DNA from 2 places in the Streptomyces sp. NPDC005374 genome. Region 2 is predicted to be linked to the other one. Evidence: riboswitches for the same ligand, from Rfam matches in the RefSeq annotation. Region 2 holds a riboswitch; the other holds the start of a gene.

Region 1 (5,726 bases), on a different contig from region 2:
TCTTGGTGCCGGTCAGGCCCAGGTACTCGCGCAGCGCGTCGAGCAGGCTCACCTGTGGCGCGATGTCCAGCCTCTGGGCGGATCCGTTGATCCGCAGCTCGATCTCCACCGTGTCATTCCTCCGGTTCGCCCGAGGGCTCGTTTTCATGGGGGGCCATCAGGCACATAGGGCCAGGACCAGAGGGACTCCGCTCCGCGGACTTCGGAAACCGCCGACCGGGGAGCCGAATCATGAGAGGAGGTCCATGATCTAAAACAGGAACGTAGCAGTTCGACCTCTTACTCGCATCACTCTTGTCGCAACTTTACTTTCCCATGCATCAGCACTGATGCAAATCAGTACAAATCCGCAGGTCAGGCGTAGGGTCTTCCGTGCATCACGAATCAACAACGGGAGTGGATAAGTCATGGGCCGACCCCTGCGGGCCGATGCCGCGCGCACGGTGCGCGCGATCCTGGGGGCGGCCGAGCAGGTCCTCGCCAAAGACTCCGGGGCCTCCATGGAGCAGATCGCGGAGGAGGCAGGAGTGGCCAGAACAACCGTGCACCGGCGGTTCGCCAACCGCCAGTCCCTCATCGAGGCACTCGCCGCCTCGGCGAAGCGACAGCTCATTGAAGGCGTAGCGGACGCCCACATGGACACCGCCCCACCGCTCGTGGCACTCCACCGCGTCACGGCGAACGTGCTGCGGATCAAGAGCGCCTGGCCGTTCACCCTCGGCCACCCCCTCGCCGACTCCCCCCTCGCGGCGGCGATCTGGTCCGAGGTCAACGCTGGCGCCCTCGAGTTCTTCGCCCGAGCCCAGCGCGAAGGGCTCCTCTCTCCGGACACGGACCTCATGTGGGCGCGGCGGGTCTACTACGCCCTCGTCGACGAGGCCCAGCACGGAGGCGGCGCAGATCTCGACCCGGACCAGGTCCGGCAGAACGCGGACGCACTGGCAACACTCGTCGTCGACACGTTTCTGCGCGGGACGGGTCCCCACGGCTGAACCGCCCGGCAGGCAGCTCCCGTCCTGCCCTCCGCCACCGCTCATCGGACAGCGGGACGGCCGTGGGCACGGCGGCCGCGAGGAGTTCGTCGTAGCGCCGTCGTGGTCGCCCGAGCCCACCCGCACGATCACGGACGGGTGCGGCACACCTGCGATCGGACCCCGGGGGCGGAGTGCCTGGTGTTGATCGTTCCGCTGCGGTCGAGGGCCGTCTCGACACGCCGCACTGCCGGGCAGCCATCCGCGCGTCGCATCCCAACCGCGGCGTCAGCAAGGGGACAGCTCGTACATGTACTCCAGAGTGCTTCAGAGTCCGAGATGTCTGCCGCTGAGCGGCACGGGACCGCCCTTGCCGCCCGGAATGCCCGAATATGCAACACGGACGGCAGACAGAAACGACGAAACCCACAGCTCGGCTTCGCCCCGGATTCGACCCGGACGGTTTGTTCAGCGAGTAAACACGGCCTCTGACCTGCGAAAACCAAGAGTGGCAGACGAGCAGGGCTATACGCCGGGTTCAATCCGAGACGCACTCCAATGCCAGGCACCGCGGGATGTCGCGAATCACGGGTCAAGTCAGCGGATGAGGCGGCGGCCATGTCGGGCACGGCACGAGCTGACACGTCTCCACCCTCGCCGTGAACCAAGAGACGGACCATAGACGGGCCGGCGTCCGCCGCCCAAGCTCCGCATCCCGCACCGGCGCTGGCCAGAACACACAGACGGTGTACCACCAGCAGACGAAGAATCCGCTGGTAGTCCGGCGCCGTCACCGGCATGGGGGTGGATGGTCTGCGGGAGGAAGCCGCGCGGTGTGCTGAAGGAGAGCTGGTCGAGGCCCTGGCTGTGTCCGCCGCCGGGCTCGACGATGCCGTCGTGGCGGGACGAGCACAGTGAAGAGCCGAGCCGCCCGCGCCCGTTGACGGACGCTCATACCGCGGCGAGCCGCGACAGTCTCGCAGATCTGGGCCGGCCGGGGAGGTCCCGGAGGTGAGGGCGACGGCACCCCCCGGTAAACAGTGACAGGAATGTGAGACCCGATCCCCCGAAGGAGCAAAAAAGCGCCTCTGCCCTGGGCATTTAACTTGATCACTAGAATCCGCCCCCATCATAACGTCACGTACGTCCTGTACATTTTCTACAGACGGCTCAGCCATGAGTGAGGGGTACTCCATGACCCGACCGACCGCCCGTTACGTCCTGCCCGAGTTCCACGAGCGCACGAGCTCCGGGCACAGGACGATGGATCCGTACTCGAAGCTGCTGGAGGAGCGGATCGTCTTCCTCGGGACGCGGATCGACGACACCTCGGCGAACGATCTGATGGCGCAGTTCATGTACCTCGAGTACCAGGACCCGGACCGGGACATCTCGCTGTACATCAACTCCCCCGGCGGCTCGTTCAGCGCGATGTCGGCGATCTACGACACGATGCAGTTCGTCAGTTGTGACGTGGAGACGACGTGCCTCGGGCAGGCCGGCTCCTCCGCGGCGGTGCTGCTGGCGGCGGGCACCCCGGGCAAGCGCTCCGTGCTGCCGGGCGCGCGGGTCGTGATCCACCAGCCGGCGCTGAACGAACCGGTGCAGGGGCAGGCAAGCGATCTGGCGATCCAGGCCGACGAACTGCTCCGTGCGCGGGCCCGCCTGGAGGAGATGCTGGTCCGGCACACCGGGCGCAGCGCCGAGCAGGTGAGCGCGGACATCGAGCGGGACAAGATCCTGGACGCGCGGGGCGCGCTGGACTACGGCCTCGCGGACGCGATCGTCCCGAGCCGCAAGACATCCCGCACCACGCCGGGCGCGAGGTGAGCCGCGGATGCTGCCGGATCTTCCACCGCTGCCCGCGCTCACGCGCGCCGAGGGCGAGCTGATCGACCGTTATCTCGACGTGGTCGATCTGCTGGGCCGGATCAACCCCGCCCGGCACGAGGACACCTACGGCGGACTGCGGGCGGCGCAGGCGCTGGTGAGCAGGGCGGCAGAGCTGCGTGACGCGCTCGCGCTGATGCACCGCCGGGGCGAGCGCGAGATGCACGCCGCGACGCTGGCGCGGGCCCTGCGGGTCCTGGACGGCGAGCGGCGCTCGGCCCGGGTCGTCGTGCCGCCCGACCCCGACAACTGACGCATCCGCAGCGCCCCGGGCGCCCCGCCGGTCTGACGGAGCGTCCGGAGCACGGTTGAAACGGACCAGAAGACGTACCCCCTGTTGGACGAGAGGCGGCTCCTCTTTCACGACCGTCAAGGCCGCGCAACACGCGTGGTGTGTGAGCACAATGAGGACTCTCTGTGCTGGTCCGGGGGCCCGCGGAGCCCTCGACACCCCTTCCGTCGTTCGGGTGTCCACCCGAACGAGTGAGTGGTGAGTAACGACACAAATCCCCGGTTCCGTTGGGTTTTTCGGACTTCTTTGCGTCAAGATCCCTGTCTGACGACAAGCCCCCGCCGCAGTGGCGGGGCGATCCGGGCGGACGCCGAGTCCTGCCGCCGCCCGGATGACCGGTCGACAGAGGTGCATCGGCAGGAGTGGAGGACCCAGGCACGACGGGTCGCCGGGACGGTCACGCCATGACCGGGCCGAGCAGCCCTTGGGGTGAAGCCGCGTCAGCGGCCGGGCAACTTTGTCAGCCCGAATCCGACAGGTCATCCTTCACAGGCGGCTGACGAAGGGTTGCGCATGTCTGCGCTCAATCGTGTTCCGTCGCTGATGGTCCGAGCCGGTACGGCTTCGGCACTGACACTTGCCGCTGTGGGCGGCTCTGTCGTGATCCCGGGCGTCGCCGCCGACGCCGCGGCCGCCACGCCGGCGACGAAGGCACTCAAGGTCGCGGCCTCCAAGAAGGGCTCGCCGTACAGGTACGGCGCCACGGGGCCGTCCCGCTTCGACTGCTCAGGGCTCACGCTGTACTCGTTCAAGAAGGCGGGCAAGAAGCTCCCGCGCACGGCGGCCCAGCAGTACAACAAGACCCGGCACATCTCCGCGGGCAGCCGCAAGGCCGGTGACCTCGTGTTCTTCCACTCGGGTTCGAACGTCTACCACGTCGGTCTCTACGCCGGGAAGGGGAAGATCTGGCACGCCCCCAAGACCGGGGACGTGGTGCGACTGCAGAAGATCTGGACGAAGAGCGTCTGGTACGGCCGGGTCAAGTAGCACCCCCGAGGGGGTGACGGCGCCCTGACCGGACGTCACCCCCTCGGGTCTCCCGGGACGCGTGACACGGGCCCGGATGGTTACCCGTACCGTCATGGCCGACCACCGCCCGTGCACCGCCCGCAACGAGACCCCGCTGGAGCGCGCCGACCGCAACTTCGGCGAGCTGCTCCAGGAACTGCGCGTCACCCAGACCGGGGTGCAGATCCTCTTCGCCTTCCTGCTGACCCTGGCCTTCACCCAGCGCTTCCCTTCGCTGGACTCCTTCCAGCGCGCCACCTACGTCACCACGCTGCTCCTCGCGGTCGTCGCGGCGGCGCTGTTCACCGCACCGGCGGCCCTGCACCGCTCGCTCTTCCAGCGGGGCGCCAAGGCCCGCATCGTGCAGGTCTCCTCCCGGCTCGCCACGGTCGGCATGGGCGTTCTGGTGCTCGCGTTCACCGGATCCGTCCTGCTCGTCGTGGACGTGACGACCGGCCGGACCGGCGGAGTGGCCGCGGGTACGGCGACCCTGCTGGTGTGCCTGGGCCTGTGGTGGCTGCTCCCCCGACTGGTGTGGCGGGCGGGCCGCGCCGAGGAGCACGTCACGCAGGAACCCCACGCGGCGCCTCGGCGGCCGCACCGCGAGCCGCTCAGGCCGCGCGCCACGGCTCGTCCGGGAGTTGCTCCCCGAGAACCGTCGGCGCGTCTGCGGTGACCCCGGGACGGCCCGGGCTCGGCCGCTGAAGGGGGCGTCCTGTCTCCGCGTTCCCGGCCTACGGAGTGGGTCACGGCTCCTGCTGCCCCGCGGCGGTGACCGGCTGTGCCGGTACCGACCACGGGAGTTCGATCGAAACGGTCTTGCCGCCTTCCCGGGTGGGCCTGACTCTCAGCTTGCCGCCGTACTCGGCCGCGAGCCAGCGGATGATCACCATTCCCCGCCCGTTGTCCTGCTGGACCGCGGCCGGGAGGCGCTTGGGGAAGCGGGGATGGCTGTCGGTGACCCCGATGCGCAGTTGTTCGTCACGGTCCAGCTCGATGTCCACCGTGAAGGTGGGTGACTGTCCGAAGGTGTGCTGTACGGCGTTGGTGGCGAGTTCGGAGACGATGAGCCGGACGGTCTCCGCGATGTCCGTGGCCGGTGGCAGCCCCCACTCCGCGAGCGCGCTCAGGACATAGGTGCGGGCCGCGGAGACCGAGGCGGGTTCGCTCGGCAGAGTGACGGATGCTTCCAGGTGGTCTGCCATGGCGACGTCGTCCCTTTCCCACGGAACCGTAGTCCGACACGGTGCGGATGGTTCGAGTACGGTCCCGGACTGGTGGTTCATCGTCAGAGTGCCATTACCGAGGCGGTGACGGGTGCCGATCCACCAAGATATGCATATATCTGTCGCTCGAAGCGGTGAACTCTGCGACGCGAGACCGTATTTGGGCGGCTCGTAAGGAGTAAGGGAGTAGCACCATGCAGCACGGTCCCGCGGTGCGCCGCCGGAAACTGGGCGCCGAACTGCGTGCGTTACGCACGAGTGCGGCGCTCACCAGCGGTGAGGCGGCCCGGCTCGTGGGCTGGCACCAGTCGAAGGTGAGCCGCATCGAGACCGGCGCCA
Region 2 (5,726 bases):
GCGCTTCGAGCACATGCTGCGGACCGCCTACCTGCCGACCGTCACCCAGAAGGTCCCGGACTACAACGGCAACTGGGATCTCGTGATGACCGACGCCGCCATCGGCATCGCCGTCTTCCTCAACGACCACAAGGCCTTCGACCACGCCCTGCAGCGGTTCCGCGAGCGCGTGCCGGCGTACTTCTATCTGGAGAAGGACGGCAAGGTCCCGCTCACCCCGCCGGGCTCCACCGTCAACACCCCGCAGAAGCTGACCACTTACTGGTTCAAGCAGACGGTCTTCAAGGACGGCGTCTCCCAGGAGACCTGCCGCAACTTCAAGCACGTCGGGTACTCCCTCGCCGCCACCGCGCACGTCGCCGAGACCGCCTGGCACCAGGGCGTCGACCTGTACGGCGAGGTCAAGGACCGGCTGAAGGCCGCGCTCGCTCTCCACGCCCGCTACCAGTCGGGCGAGACCGCGCCCGCCTGGCTGTGCGGCGGGAAGGTGGACCGGAACATGGGCCCGGACCTGGAGGTCGCCCTCAACCACCTGGAGAACCGGCTGGACGTCTCCGTCCCGGCCGCGCACAAGCTCGCGGTGAAGACCCGGCCCGCCGGCACCGACGGCCTCTTCGTCTCCTGGGAGACCCTCACCCACGCGGGGAACCCCGGCCCCTGAGACACCGCTGGCGCGAAGCACCCCGCGGATGGCGTACAGTAGTGAACACAACGGCGCGGGGTGGAGCAGCTCGGTAGCTCGCTGGGCTCATAACCCAGAGGTCGCAGGTTCAAATCCTGTCCCCGCTACTGAAACTCAGGGTCGGATTCCAGTTCATGGAATCCGGCCCTGAGTGTTTTCCCGTCAGGCCTTGCGACGGACTGCGTCACGTGGTGTGAGCAGGCGAGCGCCCTCCGCACAACACCTGACATACCGTCAATACCTGTGTGTTGTCCGAGGCGAGGTCAACTCGCCCGTTTTTCGCCGGTCATGGGCCGTTGGTCCTGCGGGATTTCGTTAATGATCAAGCGGAACAGCTTGGAATCGAGCCCCTACGTCTATTAACGTTCGATAACGCAGCGCGGTCGTCCCAGCCGTCACAAGAGATGGCTCCGTGCTCATGCGCCGAATTCCGCAAGGGAACCGGGGAACCACCAACTTGGGGTGAATCGCTCGTATTTCGCCGTGGCAACACGGTCGGTATACGCGCGTAGGAGACCTTCCTGCTCCGAACCCGTCAGCTAACCCGGTAGGCGAGAAGGAAGGAAAGGAGCACGCCCACGTGGCGTCCAACCCGCCTGCCCCCGAGGCGCCTTACGTCCCGAGCGACACCCTCGTGTACGACGGCTACCGTGCCGACGACGAGGCCCCGCTCGGCGAGTGGAACCCGACCGCGGAGTCCCTGGCTCCGGTACGCGGCCGGCATCGCGTGTCCAAGCAGCGCGGCGGGGGATTCGCCCGCAGCTCCACGGTTCTGGGCGTCGGTGTCATAGCCGCCGTCAGCGCCGGCGGGATGGCCAGCGCCAACACCGGCAAGCCGCCGGTCTCCATCTCCATCCCCGACCTGCCCTCCGTGGGCTCGCTCATCTCGGACGACTCCGGCTCCTCCGCGGACGACACGAGCGCCTTCAGCAGTGTCGGCGCCCCCTCCACGGAGACCGCGAAGAGCTCCTCTGCCTCGGACGCCGGTGAGGCACTGCGCTCGCGCATCCTGGCCCAGGCGGAGACGCAGCAGGACCAGATCGACTCCAAGGCCGCCAAGGCCGTCGCGGACGCCGCGCAGAAGGAGTCCGACGCGCTCGCCGCCAAGGCGGAGAAGGAGGCCCAGGAGAAGGCCACCGCCGCGAAGAAGAAGGCGGAGGAGGAGGCCGCGAAGAAGGCCGAGACCGCGCGTCTGGCCGAGCTCGCCAAGCAGTTCACGCTGCCGACCTCGTCGTACACCATCACCGGGACCTTCGGGCAGGCCGGTTCCCTGTGGTCCTCCGGCTACCACACGGGCCTCGACTTCGCCGCGCCCACGGGCACGCTGATCAAGGCGATCCACAGCGGCACCGTCACGGAGGCCGGCTGGGCCGGCTCCTACGGCTACCGCACGATCCTCACCCTCGACGACGGCACCGAGCTGTGGTTCTGCCACCAGTCCTCGATCAGCGTCAGCGTCGGCCAGAAGGTCGCCACCGGTGACGTCATCGGCCGCGTGGGCGCCACCGGCAACGTGACCGGCGCGCACCTGCACCTCGAGGTCCACCCCGGCGGTGCGGCCACCGGGATCGACCCGATGGCGTGGCTGCGCAGCAAGGGGCTCAACCCCTGAGGTTTACGGCGATTTTGCGGCCGTAGCGGAAGAACAGGGTCCGGTGCCTGCGTTGACGTGAAACATGACTTCTCTTCGCAAGCTCGGCTCCTCCGACCTCGAGGTCTTCCCGCTCTCCCTGGGCGGCAACGTCTTCGGCTGGACCGCCGACGAGGCCGCGTCCTTCGCCGTCCTCGACGCGTACACCGCCGCGGGCGGCAACTTCGTCGACACCGCGGACTCCTACTCGGCGTGGATCGAAGGCAACTCCGGCGGTGAGTCCGAGACCGTCATCGGCAGGTGGATCGCGGCCCGCGGCAACCGCGACGACGTCCTCATCGCCACCAAGGTCAGCCAGCACCCCGACTTCCCGGGCCTGTCCGCCGCGAACATCAAGGCGGCGGCGGAGGCTTCGCTGCGACGCCTGGGCACCGACCACATCGACCTGTACTACACCCACTTCGACAAGCCGGAGATCCCCGTCGAGGAGATCATCGGCGCGCTGGACGAACTGGTGAAGGCCGGCAAGGTGCGCGCCATCGGCGCCTCCAACATCTCCGCCGAGCGGCTCTCGGAATCCCTCGCCTTCTCCGACCGCGAGGGCCTGGCCCGGTACGTCGCCCTCCAGCCCCACTACAACCTGGTCTCGCGCGACACCTACGAGGGCGAACTCCAGGCCGTCGCCGACCGGGAGGGCCTCTCCGCCGTCCCGTACTTCGCCCTCGCCTCCGGTTTCCTCACCGGCAAGTACCGTCCCGGCGCCACGGTCGAGGGCGCGCGTGCCAAGGCCGGCGCGGGCAAGCACCTCGACACCGAGCGCGGCCGGAAGGTCCTCGCGGCGCTCGACGAGGTCGCCGAGGCCCACGGAGCCCCGGTCGCCACGGTCGCCCTCGCCTGGCTCGCGGCCCAGCCGACGGTCGCGGCGCCGATCGCGTCCGCCCGCACGGTGGAGCAGCTGCCGGCGCTGGTCGGGGTGACCGACCTGGTGCTGACCGAGGCGGAACTGACGCGCCTGACACAGGCGTCGGCCTGACCTACTACGTCCGGTACGGGTTGTACGCGGGATACGGCGTCGTCGGGTAGTGGACCGGCGGGGCGGCCTGGAACGGCTGGACGGTCTGGAACGGCTGGACGGTCTGGGCCGGCTGCGCCGGATACCCGTACACCCCGTACACCGGCCAGGGCGGCGCGACTACCGGGACCGGCGGTGCCGTGATGCGTGCCGCGTGGTCCAGCGCGGGCCGCGCCACGTCCCGGCGCCGCCACAGCTCCTGCAGCAACTCCCGCTCCCGTACGACGAAGTCGGCGTTCGCCTTCCCGAGCCGGCCCCGGTGCCGCAGGAACGCCAGTGACGTGGCGTAGGCCTCGTACTGCGCGACCGCCCGCGCTGCGGGCCGCCCGCCGAACTGACGCCGCGCGTAGTCGCGCGCCACCCGCCGCGCCCGCATCGAGCCGAGCACATACGGCTCGGTCGGGGCCAGCCAGCCGGCGACGGCGTACGCGGGCAGCTCCTCCCGTACGGTCTTCAGCTCCCGCTGCCGTGTCCAGATGACCAGCCAGGTCAGCAGTCCGAACGCCGGCACCATGAACATCGCGTACACCGCGAAGAACCCGTACTCGCCGAACGTCGACGAGCCGTTCCAGGTCGCGTGCATGCCCATCGCGAGCAGCAGCCCGGTCAGCGGGACGAGCACCCGCCGGATGTGCTGCCGCTCCGCCGAGAGCGCGGAGACGCCGAAGCCGATGCCGGTGAGGACGGTGAACAGGGGGTGCGCGAACGGCGACATCACGACGCGCACGAAGAAGGTCGCGGCGGTGACGGAGGCGATGCCCCGGCCGCCGTTGAGCTGGTCGGTCCCGAAGGCGGTACCGAGGTAGAGGATGTTCTCGGTGAACGCGAACCCGGTCGCGGTGACCCCTGCGATCACCACCCCGTCGACGATCCCGGTGAAGTCGCGTCTGCGGAACAGGAAGACGAGCAGGATGGCGGCGGCCTTGGCCGACTCCTCGACGATGGGCGCTATCACGGTCGCGCCGAGGGTGTCCGCGCTGGTCGGGTCGGCGGTCGCCGTGGCTATCCACTTCGTGGCGAAGCTGTTGGCGATGATCGCTATCAGCGCGGCCGCGCAGGCGCCCCAGGCGAAGCAGAACAGCAGATTGCGCCAGGGGCCCGGCGCGACCCGGTCGAGCCAGCGGAAGGCGGCCATGAGCAGCGGGACGGGCAGGACGGCCAGGCCCAGCCCGACCAGGAACCCCTCGGTGCCGGTCTGTTGGCGGACCAGGGCGAGGATGACGAGCCCGGACAGCGCCAGGAGGGAGATCAGGGCGCCGTAGCGCACCGACTTCCGCTGCCACCAGTGGGCATGCCGCAGCGGATCGCCGCCGGTGGGATCACCGGGGCGTGTCGGATACGGGGGACAGGTGGCCACAGCATCGACCTTAACGAGACAGAGGCGCCGCCCGCAGCAGGGCGAGGACGCTCAGGCGCCGGTGGGGGGTTGAGCGGGTCGGTCGGTTCGGTCGCCGTGCTGTACGCGGTGGAACAGCAGGTCGTTCACGACATGTCCCTTTTCCAGTCCCTGCCCCTCGAAACGGGTCAGCGGCCGGAAGTCGGGACGCGACGCGAAACCGCCGTCGGCCTGGGTGTTCTCGAAGTCGGGATGCGCGGTGAGCACTTCAAGCATCTGTTCGGCGTACGGCTCCCAGTCGGTCGCGCAGTGCACCAGCGCAGAGGGCTTGAGGCGGGCCGCGACCAGGTCCAGGAACTCCGGCTGGATCAGCCGCCGCTTGTGGTGCCGCTTCTTGGGCCAGGGGTCCGGGAAGTAGACGCGCAGTCCGGCCAGCGAGTCCTCGGTGAGCATCTCGCGCAGCAGGATGATGGCGTCGCCGTTGCCGACACGGACGTTGGAGAGCTTCTGCTGTTCGGCGAGGTTGAGCAGATTTCCCTGCCCGGGGGTGTGCACGTCGACGGCGAGGATGTTGGTTCCCGGCTCCGCGGCGGCCATCTGGGCGGTGGCCTCGCCCATCCCGAACCCGATCTCCAGCACGACAGGGTGATCGTTGCCGAACATCTCGCCGAGGTCGATCGTGTCCTGCCCGTCGATGTCGAGCCCCCATGTGGGCCACATCCGCTGCAACGCGTCCGCCTGCCCCGACGTCACCCGGCTCCGCCGGGGCTGGAAACTCCGGATCCGCCGCTCGAAGTGCGACCCCGCGGGATCGGCACTGGGCCCGTCGGGAAACCGCGGCTCTCCCTTGGCCCGGGTGTGCCGAACGGAGACACCGGGGGCGTGAGGGGGCGGGGAAGCTTCGGGAGCATTGAGGGAGTCAGACACAGTGGGTCGATTTTACGGCCATCGGGTGATTGAGGGTTCCAGCCCTTCCGGCGTCCGATGAATCCAGCCCTTCCGGCGTCCGGTGAATCCAGCCCCTCCGGCGTTTGAGGAGCGGGGG

What was found. A riboswitch is a leader RNA that binds a small molecule or an ion and turns the genes downstream of it on or off. The one in region 2 is predicted to bind cyclic di-AMP.
Region 1: it holds a riboswitch for cyclic di-AMP, as region 2 does, so the genes downstream of both, ACFYRX_RS25820 (C40 family peptidase) here and ACFYRX_RS16290 (M23 family metallopeptidase) in region 2, are expected to answer to the same signal.

What each region holds. Positions count from the first base shown of each region.
Region 1 covers NZ_JBIAKA010000010.1:147,120-152,845, reverse strand. Annotated here, with positions in the region: gene ACFYRX_RS25840 ((2Fe-2S)-binding protein) at 1-148, opposite strand, end outside; gene ACFYRX_RS25835 (TetR/AcrR family transcriptional regulator) at 408-992, shown strand; gene ACFYRX_RS25830 (ATP-dependent Clp protease proteolytic subunit) at 2,166-2,801, shown strand; gene ACFYRX_RS25825 (hypothetical protein) at 2,809-3,114, shown strand; cyclic di-AMP (ydaO/yuaA leader) riboswitch at 3,452-3,663, shown strand; gene ACFYRX_RS25820 (C40 family peptidase) at 3,667-4,140, shown strand; gene ACFYRX_RS25815 (DUF6328 family protein) at 4,235-4,837, shown strand; gene ACFYRX_RS25810 (ATP-binding protein) at 4,908-5,366, opposite strand; gene ACFYRX_RS25805 (helix-turn-helix domain-containing protein) at 5,582-5,726, shown strand, end outside.
Region 2 covers NZ_JBIAKA010000005.1:535,490-541,215, forward strand. Annotated here, with positions in the region: gene ACFYRX_RS16280 (alginate lyase family protein) at 1-661, shown strand, start outside; tRNA gene ACFYRX_RS16285 (tRNA-Met) at 716-789, shown strand; cyclic di-AMP (ydaO/yuaA leader) riboswitch at 1,094-1,251, shown strand; gene ACFYRX_RS16290 (M23 family metallopeptidase) at 1,263-2,294, shown strand; gene ACFYRX_RS16295 (aldo/keto reductase) at 2,359-3,306, shown strand; gene ACFYRX_RS16300 (PrsW family intramembrane metalloprotease) at 3,311-4,702, opposite strand; gene trmB (tRNA (guanosine(46)-N7)-methyltransferase TrmB) at 4,754-5,608, opposite strand.